4 regions of the Carboxydocella sp. ULO1 genome follow, and region 1 is predicted to be linked to each of the others. Evidence: riboswitches for the same ligand, from Rfam matches in the RefSeq annotation. Region 1 holds a riboswitch; each other region holds the start of a gene.
What was found. Region 1 has a riboswitch for S-adenosylmethionine ahead of ULO1_RS13905 (methionine ABC transporter ATP-binding protein). Riboswitches for the same ligand answer to the same signal wherever they lie in the genome.

Region 2: it holds a riboswitch for S-adenosylmethionine, as region 1 does, so the genes downstream of both, ULO1_RS07175 (hypothetical protein) here and ULO1_RS13905 (methionine ABC transporter ATP-binding protein) in region 1, are expected to answer to the same signal.
Region 3: it holds a riboswitch for S-adenosylmethionine, as region 1 does, so the genes downstream of both, ULO1_RS08475 (PLP-dependent aspartate aminotransferase family protein) here and ULO1_RS13905 (methionine ABC transporter ATP-binding protein) in region 1, are expected to answer to the same signal.
Region 4: it holds a riboswitch for S-adenosylmethionine, as region 1 does, so the genes downstream of both, ULO1_RS08285 (homocysteine synthase) here and ULO1_RS13905 (methionine ABC transporter ATP-binding protein) in region 1, are expected to answer to the same signal.

What each region holds. Positions count from the first base shown of each region.
Region 1 is NZ_BDLQ01000132.1:90,665-94,639, reverse strand. Features, by position in the region: gene ULO1_RS13915 (MetQ/NlpA family ABC transporter substrate-binding protein) at 1-803, opposite strand, end outside; gene ULO1_RS13910 (methionine ABC transporter permease) at 817-1,476, opposite strand; gene ULO1_RS13905 (methionine ABC transporter ATP-binding protein) at 1,466-2,494, opposite strand; SAM riboswitch class I at 2,558-2,664, opposite strand; gene eam (glutamate 2,3-aminomutase) at 2,735-3,964, opposite strand.
Region 2 is NZ_BDLQ01000034.1:31,274-35,248, forward strand. Features, by position in the region: gene ULO1_RS07160 (histidinol-phosphatase HisJ family protein) at 1-24, opposite strand, end outside; gene ULO1_RS07165 (methylenetetrahydrofolate reductase) at 14-892, opposite strand; gene ULO1_RS07170 (methylenetetrahydrofolate reductase C-terminal domain-containing protein) at 905-1,150, opposite strand; gene ULO1_RS07175 (hypothetical protein) at 1,134-2,057, opposite strand; SAM riboswitch class I at 2,133-2,249, opposite strand; gene ULO1_RS07180 (hypothetical protein) at 2,315-3,364, opposite strand; gene ULO1_RS07185 (chromate transporter) at 3,367-3,912, opposite strand; gene ULO1_RS07190 (hypothetical protein) at 3,906-3,975, opposite strand, start outside.
Region 3 is NZ_BDLQ01000058.1:61,559-65,533, forward strand. Features, by position in the region: gene ULO1_RS08470 (PLP-dependent aspartate aminotransferase family protein) at 1-1,070, opposite strand, end outside; gene ULO1_RS08475 (PLP-dependent aspartate aminotransferase family protein) at 1,074-2,222, opposite strand; SAM riboswitch class I at 2,304-2,395, opposite strand; tRNA gene ULO1_RS08480 (tRNA-Glu) at 2,596-2,671, shown strand; tRNA gene ULO1_RS08485 (tRNA-Val) at 2,676-2,751, shown strand; tRNA gene ULO1_RS08490 (tRNA-Asp) at 2,757-2,835, shown strand; tRNA gene ULO1_RS08495 (tRNA-Gln) at 2,843-2,917, shown strand; tRNA gene ULO1_RS08500 (tRNA-Lys) at 2,928-3,003, shown strand; tRNA gene ULO1_RS08505 (tRNA-Gly) at 3,186-3,260, shown strand; tRNA gene ULO1_RS08510 (tRNA-Arg) at 3,269-3,345, shown strand; tRNA gene ULO1_RS08515 (tRNA-Trp) at 3,353-3,428, shown strand; tRNA gene ULO1_RS08520 (tRNA-Arg) at 3,452-3,528, shown strand; tRNA gene ULO1_RS08525 (tRNA-His) at 3,539-3,614, shown strand; gene ald (alanine dehydrogenase) at 3,709-3,975, opposite strand, start outside.
Region 4 is NZ_BDLQ01000058.1:20,631-24,605, reverse strand. Features, by position in the region: gene ULO1_RS08300 (NAD(P)/FAD-dependent oxidoreductase) at 1-690, shown strand, start outside; gene rd (rubredoxin) at 710-868, shown strand; gene ULO1_RS08290 (SurA N-terminal domain-containing protein) at 923-1,486, shown strand; SAM riboswitch class I at 1,561-1,665, shown strand; gene ULO1_RS08285 (homocysteine synthase) at 1,731-3,017, shown strand; gene ULO1_RS08280 (DMT family transporter) at 3,027-3,470, opposite strand; gene ULO1_RS08275 (diguanylate cyclase) at 3,637-3,975, shown strand, end outside.

The DNA of each region.
Region 1 (3,975 bases):
AATTTCTTGATTTCCGGGCTGAGCAGGACTTCACCCAGAGCCTTGATAGCTTCCTTGTTCTCGTCCCCTTTACGAACAGCGATAATATTGCCAAAGGTTTGGGCAGCCTCACTGTTTTTGTCTTCAGAAACCAGGGCATCCTTACCGGCGTTCAAACCGGCCTCGACAGCATAGTTACCATTGATGACTGCCAGATCCACATCAGGCAGGGAACGGGGAATCTGGGCGGCATCCAGTTCCTGGATTTCCAGCTGTTTGGGGTTTTCGATAATGTCCTGTTTGGTGGCCTTTAAGCCTACTCCGGGCTTGACTTTGATCAGACCGGCCTTTTCCAGCAGGAGCAGAGCCCGGGCTTCATTGGTGGGGTCATTGGGCACTGCGATTTTGGCCTTTTCCGGCAGTTGAGCCAGGTCTTTGACTTTACCGGGGTAGATACCCATCGGCTCGAAGTGAACTTTGACGGTATAAGTCAGATCCAGCTTGTTTTCCTTACTGAAGTCCTCCAGATAGGGGACGTGCTGGAAGTAATTGGCATCCAATTCACCATTAGCCAGGGCTTTGTTAGGCAAGATGTAGTCAGTAAACTCCACAATTTCCAGCTTGATGCCTTTTTTCTCCAGCAGCGGCTTGGCTGCTTCCAGAATTTCCTTGTGGGGAACGGGGGTGGCACCTACTTTAAGTACTACTGTTTCTTTGGCAGCGGGTTGTTCAGCTGCCTTTTCCTGCTGGCCGCCACAGCCGCTGATTAATCCTGCCAGCAGGGCCAGACCGGTGATGAGAGTCAGAGCTTTGCGTTTGAACATTTTTGTTACCTCCTTATTTATGTTTTTTATTGTATAGCTTGGCAAGATAGTTGCCAAAACTTTGAATGACTTGGACCAGAATAACCAGCACCGCGATGGTGGCCAGCATGATCTCGGTCTTATAGCGATAATATCCGTATTTGACCGCCAGGTCTCCCAGACCGCCGCCGCCGACAAAACCAGCCATGGCTGAATAACCGATGAGGGTAATGGCTGTAATGGTGGCACCCAGAATCAGTGAAGGGATGGATTCTGGCAACAGGACTTTAAAAATTATCTGGAGCGGGGTTGCTCCCATGGCTAAAGCTGCTTCCACCAGGCCGCGGTCCACTTCTTTGAGAGATGTTTCGACCATCCGGCCGACAAAAGGAACAGCACCAATGACTAGGGGCACTGTGGCAGCAGTAGTGCCAATAGATGTTCCCACCAGTAACCGGGTCAGAGGGATAACTGCCACCAGCAGGATAATAAAAGGGATGGAGCGGGTGGCATTGACGATAGCTCCCAGAGTCCGGTTGAGGAGAGGGCTTTCCCAGATGTGTCCTTTTTCAGTTGTTACCAGGATTACTCCCAAGGGCAAACCAAAGATATAGGATAGTACCAGAGCGATGCCGGTCATATACAGGGTTTCCCCCAGGCCTACCCAGAGCAGTTGCAATTCATTAGAACTCATATTCCAGCACCTCCACCTTTAGCCCGGTTGTGTGTAAGTAGCTAAGGGCCTTTTCCACTTCTAGGGAGTCACCGCTGATGTCCAGAGTCAGGATGCCCAGGGGTTGTCCCTTGATATAGTCGATATTGCCGGCCATGATATTTACTGTTACAGCGAATTTTTGCCCCAGGGTGGCCACTATCGGTTCAGCGGCATTGACGCCGGTAAAGACAAGCCGAACCAGGCGGTGAAAACCGGGCCGGTGGACAATCTGCCGGTAGAAGTCTGATGGCAGGTCCAGCTGATACAGGCTTTCGATAAAGGCTCTGGTGGTCTCCCGGGTGGGGTGGGCAAACACATCCAGTACCGGGCCGGATTCGATAATTTCTCCAGCTTCCATGACATAGACGGTATCACAGATTTCTTTGATCACATCCATTTCATGGGTGATAAGTAAAATGGTCAGTCCCAGCCGCTGATTGATATCCAGCAATAATTGCAGGATAGACCGGGTGGTGGCAGGGTCTAAGGCTGAGGTTGCCTCATCGCATAACAGGACACTGGGATTGCTGGCCAGAGCCCTGGCGATGCCAACCCGCTGTTTTTGGCCTCCACTGAGCTGGGCCGGATAGTTGTCGGCCCGATCGGTCAAGCCAACCAGCTCCAGCAATTCATCGACGCGCTTTTTGATTTCCGCCCGGGGTACACCGGCGATTTCCAGGGGGAAGGCGATATTTTCCCGCACGGTACGAGAAGAAAGTAAGTTAAAATGCTGAAAAATCATGCCCATTTTGCGCCGGGCCTGGCGCAGCTGTTCACCCCGCAAGCTGGTAATCTCCTGTCCATCGACGACAATGGTACCTGAAGTCGGAGTTTCCAGCAGGTTGACACAGCGGATGAGTGTACTTTTTCCGGCACCGCTGTAACCGATGATGCCGGCGATTTCCCCTTTGGATACAGACAGGTTAATATTTTTCAGGGCTTGTACCGGTCCATTGGGGCCTTGAAAAACTTTACTTAGTTCAGTAATTCTGATCATTGCTACCTCTCCTGTGCTAAAAATTAAAGGCACCCGAGAGGTGCCTTTTTATACAGGTTACCTCTCTTATCTCTCAGGCAGTTTGCCTGCAGGAATTGGCACATTTCCGTCTCATAGACGGCTGTTGCCGGGTTTCATCGGGCCAGTCCCTCCACCTCTCTGGATAAGAGTCTTATCCCTATGCGTTTATCGTAAGCCAACGATAAATAAATTATCAGGTATTACAGGAAGTGTCAAGAGTTAAAACTCAATTTTTATTAATTTATTTTCCCAGGTACGTAAAATGGCATGATCTTTGGCTATTACTTTAGCGTAGTCAGGACTAACAGGGATTTTACCAAGACCACCTGGTGCGTTTACGATATACTGGGGAACTGCCAGGCCAGAAGTTTGGCCTCGCAATTGGTCAATAATTTTTATTCCTGTGGTAATGGGGACACTGAAGTGAGCTGTACCCAGTACTTTTTTGGGATGGAAGATATAATAGGGACGGATTCGAACCTTGAGTAACTCCTGGTTCAGCTTTTTCATGACATGAGGATTATCATTAATACCCCTTAATAACACGGCCTGGTTGCCCAGCACCACTCCGGCCTTAATCAGGCGGTCAATGGCCTGTTTAGCTTCAGGGGTGACCTCTCGGGGATGGTTGAACTGGGTATTTATATATATAGGCGGATGCTTTTCTAATATAGCGGCCAGCTCTGGAGTAATGCGCTGGGGCAGGGTTACCGGTGCCCTGGTGCCGATGCGCTTGATTTCCACATGGGGAATCCGATCCAGCTCGGTTAATAACCAGTCCAGACGGGAATCGGAAAGCAACAGGGCATCACCGCCGGTAATCAGCACATCCCGGATTTCCGGGTTTTTCCGAATGTAATCCAGGGCCTGTTCCAGCTGATCCAGGGCCAGATGGCGATCGATTGTACCGATATTGCGTCTTCGCTGGCAATGCCGGCAGTACATGGCACACTGGTTGGTAACATTGATAATTAATCGATCAGGATAACGCCTGGTAATGCCGGGAGCAGGGGAAGAGTATTCTTCACCCATGGGATCAAGTTCTCCTTTTTCATCCTGCAGTTCCTGGATTTGAGGGATGGCTTGCAGACGCACCGGATCATCGGGGTTGTTCCAGTCCATTACAGCCAGGTAATATGGTGAAATGGCCCAGCGAAACCTTTTTCCAATGGTGTTTAAATCAGCTATCTTTTTTTCGGATAAAGGAATAAATTGCGCCAGTTGCTCCGCTGTAGTAATACGGTTACTGATTTGCCATTTCCAGTCCTGCCAGTTATGTTCTGAAGCTTGAAATGCTGTCAGGATACGTTCCTTTTGCTGAAGGAATTGTTCAAAAGTAGTGAACCCGGTTGGAATATGGTCTTTTATTTTCAGATAATCCTGGATGGTATCCTTTAGCTCACTGGCTCTGGACAGGGAAATGGACAACCTGGTATCCAGCTGTAACATAATTATCCCTC
Region 2 (3,975 bases), on a different contig from region 1:
GTGAATGTGATAATCAACCTTCATGTTCTTCTCCCTCCAGACGGGCCAGCAAAGTGGGCAAAGCCCGCAAGGTATTGACCGGCATGATGTGGATACCCGGCACCAGGGTTCTGAGCTCGCGGATGAGCTCAACAGTTATGGCCAGCCCCTCCGCCAGAGGGTCTGTTGCTTTTTCCAGGGCGCGAATCATAGCCGGGGGCACCTGAATGCCGGGAATGTTGGCATTCATAAAATGCGCCATCCGGGCGGAACGCAGTGGTATCACCCCGGCCAGGATGGGGACGCCCAATTCCCCCGCCTCTTGCAGGAAATCCGCCAGGATGCCGGGGTCATAGATGGCCTGGGTCTGGACAAAGGCTGCCCCGGCCCGGATTTTTTTCTGCAGTTTCCAGATCTGCATTTCCCTGAGTTCCGGGGCCGGGTTGACCACCGCCCCCAGAAACAAATCCGGTACTCCCTGCAAGGGTTCACCGTTTAAGGCAAAACCCCGGCGCAAATTGTCAGCAGCAGCCAGCAATTGGACCGAATCCAGGTCAAAAACCGGTTTGGCGCCAGGACAGTCCCCCACCAGCGTATGGTCCCCGGTTAGCAGCAAAAAATTGCGCACTCCCAGAGCTGCTGCCCCCAGGATTTCCGACTGCAGAGCCAAACGGTTGCGATCCCGGCAGGTAAACTGGCAAATAGGTTCCAGGCCAGCCTGAAGCAAAAGAGCGGCCATTGCTACCGGGCTCATGCGCATGACCGCTCGCTGGTTATCGGTGATATTATAAGCTGTAACTTTCTCTTTGATAGCAAGGGCCAGCTCCAGCACTTCCTGAAAAGCAATCCCCCGGGGCGGGGGCAACTCAACCGTTAATACCTGACGCCCCTGAGCCAGTTTTTGCTGCAACAAGGCTACCTCTCCTTATCCGTAGAATTTCAAATTGATGCCCGCATTCGCTGGCAGAGCAACTGCAGCGGTTTTGGCTTTTTGAAAGATCAGGGCCCAGCCGCAGCGGCGGCTGCCCACCTCGCACTGGCCGCCCGGCCTGGTGCCCCCACAGGGCCCGCTGTTCAAGCCTTTGGCACAGGCTCGCACCGGACAAATGTCAAAGGTCTGCTGCTTGAGACAGGTCTGGCAAAGCTGACAGGATTTAGCGGGCTGCGGCATTGCTCTGGCCCCCCCTTTTCTTTTCCTTGCCCCAGGTAGCCAGGCTGATCAACACCGGAGTATCATCCCGACCACAGGCACAGGGGGAAGTGGACCAGATACCTTTGAGCTGGCTGACATATCGGACCAGGGGCCAGGCCTGCAGGCGCAGGCTGGTCAGCAGCAGTCGGTTGCCAGGAGACTGCTGGGCCAGAACATGTTCATGCAACCAGTGGATACTGCCCTTTTCACAGGTAATGGCTGCCGGGAAGGGCAACCAGGCTGGCTGCACCAGAGCCGTTACCTCCCCGTTGCTGATTTGCCGCGCCTCCTGGATGGCCTCCGCCAGGCCCCCTTCTTCCCCTTCCAGCCAGACCAGCAACAGCCGTTTCAGGGGCAGCCCATAGAGGTAAGGCAGTTGCTCCTTTCCCATGATCAGCACGGTGGGTTCCTTGCCCACCAGGGTGGAGGCCAGAGCCCGGGCTTCAATCAACACCGGTAAGGCTCCCAGCCGTTCCAGGGCCGGAACGGCCCAGTCCAGCAGGCCCGGCAGGGGCGGGCAGATTACCACCTTATCCCCTTTGCCGATACCGGCAAATTGAAAGAGAGTCTGGTAGGCCTCAATCCCCTGTTCCTTGTCCTTGCTGGTATAGGGCACCAGCCGGCGGCCACCCCGGCCATCGGTAACGGTGATCAACCCATTCCAGTATTCTTCTTCAGTCAGCTGAATTCCTTCCGGCCAATCATCTATTTCCACCTGGGGCCAGCGGCCAAATACCTGCCAGTCGGTCAGGTCCTTGGGATGGAGTTGCCAGCGATCCCAGAGCTGCCGGTACCAGGCACTGCGGCTGTAAGCATACCAGCAGGTTTCTCTGGCCAGCAACTGTTGCAGCCCCTGAATTTTTTGCCATTGGTTCTGTTTTCTCATCGTCTGCACCCCTTTCCCGAAAACAAAAAATCCTCTCCTGCAGATAAGCAGAAGAGGACATAAATAGCCTTCTTCCTCTTATCTGTCAGGTAAACACCTGCAGGAATTGGCACATTTCCCATCCGTCGTCCCCAACGCATGGGCTGTTGCCGGGTTTCATCGGGCCAGTCCCTCCACCTCTCTGGATAAGAGTACGAATTCCTATGAAATTGTTTACAAAGCTATTTTATGCAGATCAGGGGAAAATGTCAACTGTTTTAGAAAATTTTTTCCGCCAGCTCAGCTGTTATATGGTAAACCTTTTCCGCTGCTGCCACAGACAGGGTTCCTGTGCCACAGCTGGGAGTCAGCCAGCTCCGGGGCAGCACCAGTTCCCGGTCCAGTCCTCGCTGTTCCAGGGCTGCCAGCACTTCCTGCCAGCGGGCCAGCAGGGACTCTGCGGTCTCAGTCTCAATCCGGGGAGAAGTGGGTACCAGTCCCCAGGCCACTTCCCCACCTCGCTGGAAATAGGCCTGCAAAGCCGGTATATGTACCAGCAAGGAGGTAAGATATTCATAGGCATCAAAGAAGAGAATATCCAGCGGGCATTCCATCACCATGGACCAGTCCGTACCGGCACAGCAATGCAGACCGGTTCTTCCGCCCTCGGCCTTGATGGCAGTCATAACCGTGGTCAAATCCTCCTTGATGCCTTCCCGGGTCAGGGTAATGTGGGTGGATAGCCCTAGAGCATAGATACCTGGATCATCCACCGAGACTATTACCGGCAACCCCGTTTCTTCCCGCAAAAAACGGGTCTGCCAGCGGGCTCCCATTTCACAGGCCTTCAGGATCACGTCCCTCAACTGCTCATCATAGTAAGCCGCCCGGCCATCGGGTTGCAAGAGCTGAAAGCCGATGGTAATGGGGCCACTCAGCTGGCCTTTTACTCCCTGGGCCTGCCAGTTGCCAGCCTGAATGGAACGGACCAGGGCGTAAAGGCCGCTGGCACTTGCTTCCGGCAGGGCAAAAGCGGCCAGAGCCCTGCTCTCCCCCTCCTGAGCTGCCAGGTAAAGTTCGTAGAAATCCGCCAGACGCAGGGCAAAATCTTCCCCGTCGGTAGCAAAAACCAGTTTTGTACCTCTTTTTTCTACCAGACCCAGTTGGATGAGCGGGGAAACATACTGGGGTACAAACTCCTCCTGCCAGCCCCGGGCGGGAAATTGCGGCCAGTGCGGCCAGTCTCCCATATATTTTTGGATTAATGCCAGTCCTGCTTCAATCTCCTGATGGGGCAAACTGCCGATTCCTGTTACTTTTACTGCCATAACTACCGTCCCTCCTTAAAAAGTCCCACTTGCAGAAAAAAACCCAGGGCCATACTAACTGAAATCACCCAGGCCGGGTGGATTTTAAGCCAGAGCAGGGCCAGCAGGGAAGCAGCCGCAATTATCCAGGTGAACTGGTCGGGAAAGGCATTTGCTCCCATTTCCCAGGCTGTCTGAATCAGCAGCACAACCACCACGGGCCGTACCGCCTTCAACATCCCTGCAATCCCCGGGTGATGGCGATAACGCCAGAAAAAAGCCCCCAGGGCCACCACCGCTACGGCAGTGGGCACCACTACGCCAGCCAGAGCAACAACCGCCCCCCACCAGCCGGCCATTTTATAACCTACATAAGCTGCCATCTTGGTGGCAATAGGTCCGGGCAGGGCATTGGCCATGGCCAGCATATCAGTGAATTCCTCTTTACTCATCCAGTGGTAATTTTCCACCACTTCCTGCTGGGCCAGCGGAATGGCTGCCGGGCCGCCACCATAGCCGAAAATGCCTACTTTAAAAAAAGCCAGAAACAATTGCCAGATTGTCAGCATAATTTGCCCTCCCCCAGGCACTTGCCTGCAAAGCTGTGATATTTTTGCCAGAATCCGATGCCA
Region 3 (3,975 bases), on a different contig from region 1:
GGCGTAATTCCCAGCCGGTTCTTGATTTCCGCCGGAATACCGGCATGGGACATGGAAAAAGGATGGGTGATAATGGTTTCTACTCCGCCCAAACTAGGCCCGATGACCGGAATGCTGGTAGAATTAATAAAGGCAATGGCTTCTTCTTCACTGCCCAGGTCAATGGTGATCACTGCTCCTGGTCCCCGGGCCTGGCGCTGGTGAATTTCCGCACCGGGATGGTCGCTGAAGCCGGGATAATACACCCTTTTCACCTTTTTTCTATCCCGCAGCCAGAGGGCCAGTTCCCGGGCGTTGCTTTGCTGCTGTTCCATGCGAATAGCCAGGGTTTTTAGCCCCCGCAAGGTCAGATAGGAGTCAAAAGGACTGAGAACTGCCCCAAAGGCCATCTGAACCAGCTTGATTTGCCGGGCCAGCTGTTCATCATTGACCACAATCAGACCCGCCAGCAGGTCACTATGTCCCCCGATGTATTTGGTCGCACTGTGGATCACCACATCAATGCCTAACGCCAGGGGTTTTTGCAAATAAGGGGTAGCAAAGGTATTATCAATCAGGGTAATCAGCCCCTTTTCCCGGGCCAGCTGGCTCAAAGCCGCCAGGTCGGTAATCCGCATCAGGGGATTGCTGGGCGATTCCACAAAAATCCCTCTGGTATTGGGTTTTATCGCCTTTTTTACCTGTTCCAGATCGGTAGTATCCACAAAATCAAATTCCACCCCATAGCGGGCAAAGAATTTGGTCAAAATCCTGTAAGTACCACCATAACAATCTTCCGTCACCAGTACATGCTCCCCGGTCGCGAATAAACAGAGAGCTGTAGAGATAGCCGCCATCCCGGAGCTGAAAGCAAAACCGTATTTACCCCCTTCCAGTCTGGCAATAGCCTGTTCCAGAGCTTCCCGGGTAGGGTTCTGGCCCCGGCTGTATTCATAGGGTTTGCGAGCAGGCAATTCCTCCTGGTCAAAGGTACTGGTGAGATAAACAGGGACATTTACGGCACCTGTATATTTATCACCCCGCGGACCCGCATGAACGTAAAGACTTTTTTCCTTTAAATCGCGTTCCATTTTCTATACCTCCCCGCCTAGAGCTTGTTCCAGATCTGCCAGCAAATCTTCCAGATGCTCCAGGCCAACTGATAAGCGCAACAAACAATCAGTAATACCCCTATTCCTTCTCTCCGTTTCCGGGATATCCGCATGGGTCTGGGTTTCAGGATAAGTCAACAGCGATTCTACTCCGCCTAAGCTTTCCGCAAACGAAATAAGTCTGATTTTGCTTAAGACCTCTAATGCCAGCTCCTTTGATTCCACTTCAAAAGACACCATAGCTCCTGGCCCGCTGGCCTGAGCAAAATGCCACTCTCTTCCCGGATGCTCTGCCAGGCCAGGATACCAGACTTTTCTTACCCTCGGGTGTTTATTTAAATAAGAAGCTATTCCGGCTGCATTTTGCTCCTGCCGTTCCAGCCGCACCGCCAGAGTCTTCAGGCCGCGCAGCAACAACCAGCTATCCTGTGGTCCCAGTATAGCTCCGCAGGCATTCTGATAAAAATACACCCGTTCCGCCAGCTCAGGGTCCTTGACTGCGACCAGGCCTGCAATCAAATCATTGTGCCCACCCAGATATTTGCTGGCACTATGAATAACGATATCCGCCCCCAGCAATAGGGGTCGCTGGCGCAGGGGAGTCATAAAAGTATTATCTACTAGCAATAATAATTGATGCCGCTGACAGAATTGGGCCAGGCGGGATAAAGGATAGATTTTCATCAACGGATTAGTAGGGGTTTCAATAAATACCGCCTTTACATCCTGACCTGCATAGTTTTCCCAGTCCGCCTCGCTGGTATTACTGAAATCCAGATAGGTAAAGGCCAGTCCGAGAGGACGCAGGATTTGTTCAAACAGACGATAGGTACCGCCATATAAATCATCACAAACCAGGATTCTATCTCCTGGCTTAAATATTTGAAAGACTGCTGTCAAAGCCGCCATGCCGGAACTAAAGGCAAAACCTCTACACCCGCCCTCTAAAGCGGCAATAGCTTCTTCCAGTACCTGCCGGGTAGGGTTGCCGGAGCGGGAATAGTCAAAACCGGTAGATTGCCCTGGGGCAGGATGAGCAAAAGTGGCCGTTTGATAGATAGGCATGGTAATACTGCCTGTCCCCTGATCCTTGCGAACCCCTAGCTGAGCCAGAATAGTTTCCAGCTGCATTTCCTTCTACCTCCTCCATTTACTTTATCCTTTTGGATAAGAAAAAAACCTGCCCAAGGCAGGTCTTGTTTGCACAAAACCGCCTTATCTACAGGAATTGGCACCAGGACGCTGGTTTACCAGCCGGTTGCCGGGTTTCATCGGGCCAGTCCCTCCACCACTCTTGATAAGGTCGTCTTCTTAATTTTAAGTTTTCCCATCGGATTTGTCAATAAAAGTTTCTGCAAAATTTTTTGTGCCGAGGAATATTCCATTGTATTTCGGAGAAAATATAAGAATGTCGGGAATAAACTATTAAAATCGAATCTACTTGCCATTGCAGAGTGGGCCGGAATGCGATAAACTATCAAATGTCGCTGACGAGTTCGGTAACGGCCCCTTGGTCAAGTGGTCTAAGACACCGCCCTTTCACGGCGGTAACACGGGTTCGAATCCCGTAGGGGTCACCATCATGGGCGATTAGCTCAGCTGGGAGAGCACCTGCCTTACAAGCAGGGGGTCGGCAGTTCGATCCTGTCATCGCCCACCATACGCGGAGCAGTGGTCTAGCCTGGTCTAGGATGCCTGCCTGTCACGCAGGAGGTCGCGGGTTCGAATCCCGTCTGCTCCGCCATCTCCGCTGGGGTGTAGCCAAGCGGTAAGGCAGCGGACTTTGACTCCGCCATGCGTTGGTTCGAATCCAGCCACCCCAGCCATTTCCAATGTGAGCCATTAGCTCAGTAGGTAGAGCACCTGACTTTTAATCAGGGTGTCGCTGGTTCGAGTCCAGCATGGCTCACCACTATTCGAAGTTCAAAGTTCGAGGTGCGAGGTTCGAAATCGTCAGCTTGCTCATTGAGCTTGATTAGAAACGAGCAGTACAAGGAAGCTGAAGCGAGGCACCGGAGGCGTACTGGAGGTACGTCGAGGACCACGAGGCAGGCGGCAACGCAGCCAGACGAAGCTTATAAAAAGCCGAAAAATGCGGAAGTGGCTCAGTGGTAGAGCATCGCCTTGCCAAGGCGAGGGTCGCGGGTTCGAATCCCGTCTTCCGCTCCATACAACATGCGCCCGTAGCTCAGCTGGATAGAGTAACAGACTACGAATCTGGTGGTCGCAGGTTCGAATCCTGCCGGGCGCGCCATTTATGTAGGGGAGTAGCTCAATTGGTAGAGCGGCGGTCTCCAAAACCGTAGGTTGCGGGTTCGAGTCCTGTCTCCCCTGCCATTTATTTTATTTGCATATAGACTGCGCCCGTAGCTCAGCTGGATAGAGCATCTGCCTTCTAAGCAGAGTGTCGCAGGTTCGAGTCCTGCCGGGCGCGCCATTTATTTATGGTGACCGTCGCCAAGTGGTTAAGGCACAGGGTTGTGGCCCCTGCATGCGTGGGTTCGACTCCCATCGGTCACCCCATATACGAAGTTCGAGGTTCGAAGTTGGAGGTTCGAACCTTTTTAATGCGAATCCTAAAGCCCCCATCCGCAGGGATGGGGGCTGTTATTTTTTATTAGAGTTGTACGCCAGGTAAGACTTCGGTCAAAGGAGTATAGGGCAGATCCAGAGCCTCAGCTACTGCCTGATAGGTCAGCTTACCATCGACAGTATTAACTCCACGGGCCAGAGGCTTGCTTTCCCGTACAGCTTTTTCCCAGCCTTTGTTGGCCAGTTCCAGAGCATACGGCAAGGTAACATTGGTCAGGGCAAAAGTAGAAGTTCGGGCCACAGCACCAGGCATGTTAGCTACAGCATAGTGAACCACACCGTGTTTTTCGTA
Region 4 (3,975 bases), on a different contig from region 1:
GTGGCGGTATTAGAACACAATCCGCGTTTGTTGCCTCGCCAGGTGGATGAAAAAGCTTCAGCCTACCTCCACCGGGCTGCCCAGAGAGCGGGGATTGAATTGGTGCTGGCTGCCCAGGCCCAGGCCATTACCGGCACGGAAAAAGTAGAAGCTTTGCAACTGGCTGATGGCCGACAGCTGCTGGCGGATTTTATTCTCTTTTCCACTGGAGTACGGCCCAATCTGGAAATAGCCCAGGCTGCCGGACTTGCCTGCCAGCGGGGCATTGTGGTCGACCGGTTTCTTCGCACTTCCCTGGACCAAATCTGGGCTTGCGGGGACGTGGCGGAATACAATGGCCAGGTCTGGGGGCTGTGGCCAGTGGCTCAGGCTCAGGGGCGGGTAGCCGGGATGAATGCTGCTGGCGCTGAGGAAAAATATGTAGAGGTGCCGCCGCCATCGATTCTTAAAGTCATGGGCACGTCCGTCTTCTCCATAGGCAACTGGGCTGAGAGTGGTAGCCAGAAAGTCAAGGCAGACGAAGAGGGTTTTTATTGCAAATTGTGTTTCCAGGGCCGTCAGCTCACTGGTGCCATAGTCATTGGAGATGAGGGCCTGGCCCGGCAGTTAAAACGGGCGGTGGAAAAAGGCATGGAAACGGATCCGGAAGCAGATTTTTCCCGGATTCTGGCGGATCTGGGACAGGGATAAAAAGAAAGGAGATGTTCTTATGGAAAAATACGTCTGTGTTATTTGCGGCTATGTCTATGACCCGGCAGTTGGGGATACGGATAATGGGATTGCTCCTGGCACTCCTTTTGAAGCTCTGCCGGCAGACTGGGTTTGCCCCATGTGTGGCGCTGGCAAGGAAGATTTCGAAAAAGAGTAAGGCTTTTGGCCCCGGGAAAGCCCGGGGCCTTTCTGGCAAGGAGGATTAGATTGTATGCGCAAGCTATTGTTGCTTGTAATTGTATTGCTGGTCATCATTACTGGCTGTGCCAGACAGACTACCTCTCCTCCGCAGCTGGATAATAAAACGGCGGCCATAGTGAACGGCGAAAAGATCAGCACCGTTGACTTTGAACGCCGGGTAGAGAAGAAAAAGTTTGTCCTCACGGCTCAGGGCACGGATTTTAACGGGCCCAGCCGGGAGCATGCCCTGACCATGCTCCGGGAAGAGGTAATCGCTGACCTGGTCAGGGAAACTTTATTAATGCAGGAGGCGACCAGACTAAAGCTGATAGCTACTGATGCGGAAGTAGAGGCGGTTATCAAGGAAATCCGGGCCAATTTTCCCGATGAGGCCACCTTCCAGGCTACAATGCAGGCCCGGGGGCTGACAGTGGAGGCGATGCACAAATATAACCGGCTCCAGCTGACACGACAGAAGCTGGTGCAATACTGGGGCGGGGAGGATAAACTGCAGGAAAGGTTGGCAGAGGTGGAAAAAAAGGCGAAGATCCGTATTAATGATCAGGTAGTGGAACGGATATTGCAAGAAATTTAAATATAATCCCCACTAACTATATTGACATACTTAGATATACATGCTATTGTTATACTACACAAATAAATAGGCGACTCTTATCGCGAGTGGTGGAGGGACTGGCCCGATGAAGCCCGGCAACAGCCGCCTGAAGGCGGAAATGTGCCAAATCCTGCAGGCAAAAGCCTGAGAGATGAGAGGGAAGCATGGTTATGCCAGGCGCCTCTCGGGCGCTTTTAATTTTTTCAAGAAAGGGGAAAGGATAATGAACAAAAAACCAGGCTTTGATACGATTGCACTTCATGGCGGGCAACAACCTGATCCTGCTACTGGAGCCAGGGCTGTGCCCATTTATCAGACTACATCCTATTGCTTCCGTGATTCCCAGCATGCGGCCGACCTGTTTGCCCTGAAGGAAGCGGGCAATATTTATACCCGGATTATGAATCCCACTACTGATGTGTTTGAACAGCGGATGGCCCAGCTGGAAGGAGGAGTAGGGGCACTGGCTGTTTCCTCCGGTCAGGCGGCTATCACTTTCTCCATCCTTAACCTGGCCCAGGCCGGTGATGAAATCGTAGCTTCCAGCAGCCTTTATGGCGGGACCTATAACCTGTTTGCCCACACCCTCCCTAAACTGGGGATCAAGGTGATTTTCGTCGACTCCCGGGATCCGGAAAATTACCGACAGGCTATTACCCCTAAGACCAAAGCCCTTTATGGAGAACTGATCGGGAACCCGCGCCTGGATGTGCTGGATATAGAAAGGGTGGCGGAAATCGCCCATGAAAACGGGATTCCCCTGATTGTGGACAACACCCTGGGGACGCCTTACCTCTGCCGGCCCATAGAACATGGAGCGGATATAGTGGTCCATTCGGCCACCAAGTTTATCGGAGGCCATGGGACTTCTATTGGCGGGGTCATTATTGACGGGGGCAAATTTGACTGGTCGGCCAGTGGTAAATTCCCCGGTCTGACTGAACCCGACCCCAGCTACCATGGGATGAAATACCATGAAGCCCTGGGACCGCTGGCTTATATCGTTAAGGCCAGAGTGCAGTTATTGCGGGATCTGGGTTCCTGCTTGAGTCCCTTCAACAGCTTCCTTTTCCTGCAGGGTCTGGAAACCCTGTCCCTGCGCATGGAGCGGCATAGCAGCAATGCCCTGCAAGTAGCCCGCTGGTTGGAACAGCATCCCCTGGTAGAATGGGTTAACTATCCTGGTTTGGCAAGCAGCCCGGAATACGCCAGGGCACAAAAATACCTGCCCCGGGGCCAGGGAGCTATCCTGACCTTTGGCATTAAGGGCGGTCTGGAGGCAGGTCGGAAATTTATCGATAGCCTTGAATTATTCTCCCATCTGGCCAATGTAGGGGATGCCAAATCCCTGGTCATTCATCCGGCCTCTACCACCCACCAGCAATTAACTCCGGAACAGCAATTGACAACCGGGGTAACGGAAGAAATGATCCGTCTCTCCATTGGTTTGGAAGATGTCAATGACCTGATCGCTGACCTGGATCAGGCCCTGCAAAAAGCCCAGGCCTAAGGCCTGGACTTATTTTTGCAGTAATAGACGGGCACCGATAACCAGGAGCAAGAGACCGGCCAGGTGGGTCCAGTGGGGCTGTTTGGGCGTAAGACCAGCCAGGCCCAGATAATCCAGCAAGGCGGCGGTGCTGACCTGGCCGACGATAATTGCTGTAGTGGCGGAAATGGCCCCCAGGCGGCTAATGCCCAGCACGACGGTAGCAATAATGGCTACATTGATAAAACCCCCCAGATAGGCATACCAGGGGACTGTACTGATTTTCCCCCAGGTTGGAAAACCGGTACCGGTAAAAATCAGCACCGCCCCCACTCCCGCCAGTCCCAGCAAATGTACCAGCAGGGTGGCAGGCCAGAGGCCGAGGTTTTTGTTGAGCAGGGTGTTAAGTACCCCTTGTACAGCCATCAGGGACCCGGCTGCCACCGGAATCAACAGTGCAGTCCAATTGCTCATTATCTCCCCTCCCGTGTCGAAAAAGATAATTACATTTATTATTCTGGCTATTAATGTAATGTTTTATGTAAAAAGAGGATTTTTTTGCAGCAGGGAGAATACAAATAAATTATTAGATAGCAGGCAGAATAACTCGGGCTCATAGCGGAGAAAGGGGCTTGGGGAGATGAAACTGAATCTGAGGACCAGGTTAACGCTGATTCTAGCGGTGCTTGTCTTCTTTTCCTGTGGTCTGACGGGCTGGCTGGCGGTCTATCGGGCTAAATCAGTGATTGAAGACGAAATGCTGGACCAGGTTAAACGGATATCCTTGCATTTGGACAAAAAAATAGAAGGGGATTTTGAAATGATCATGGCCCGCCTGGGAGTAATTAATGCTGCCGAAGGGACCAAGTGGCAGGAACTCAAGGCGGAATTGCAACGGCTGGTCACGGCTGAGCTGGTAGGCAGCGCAGATGAGATGGGAGCAGCCTACCATGTGGAAGGTCGGGACTGGCTGGTGGCG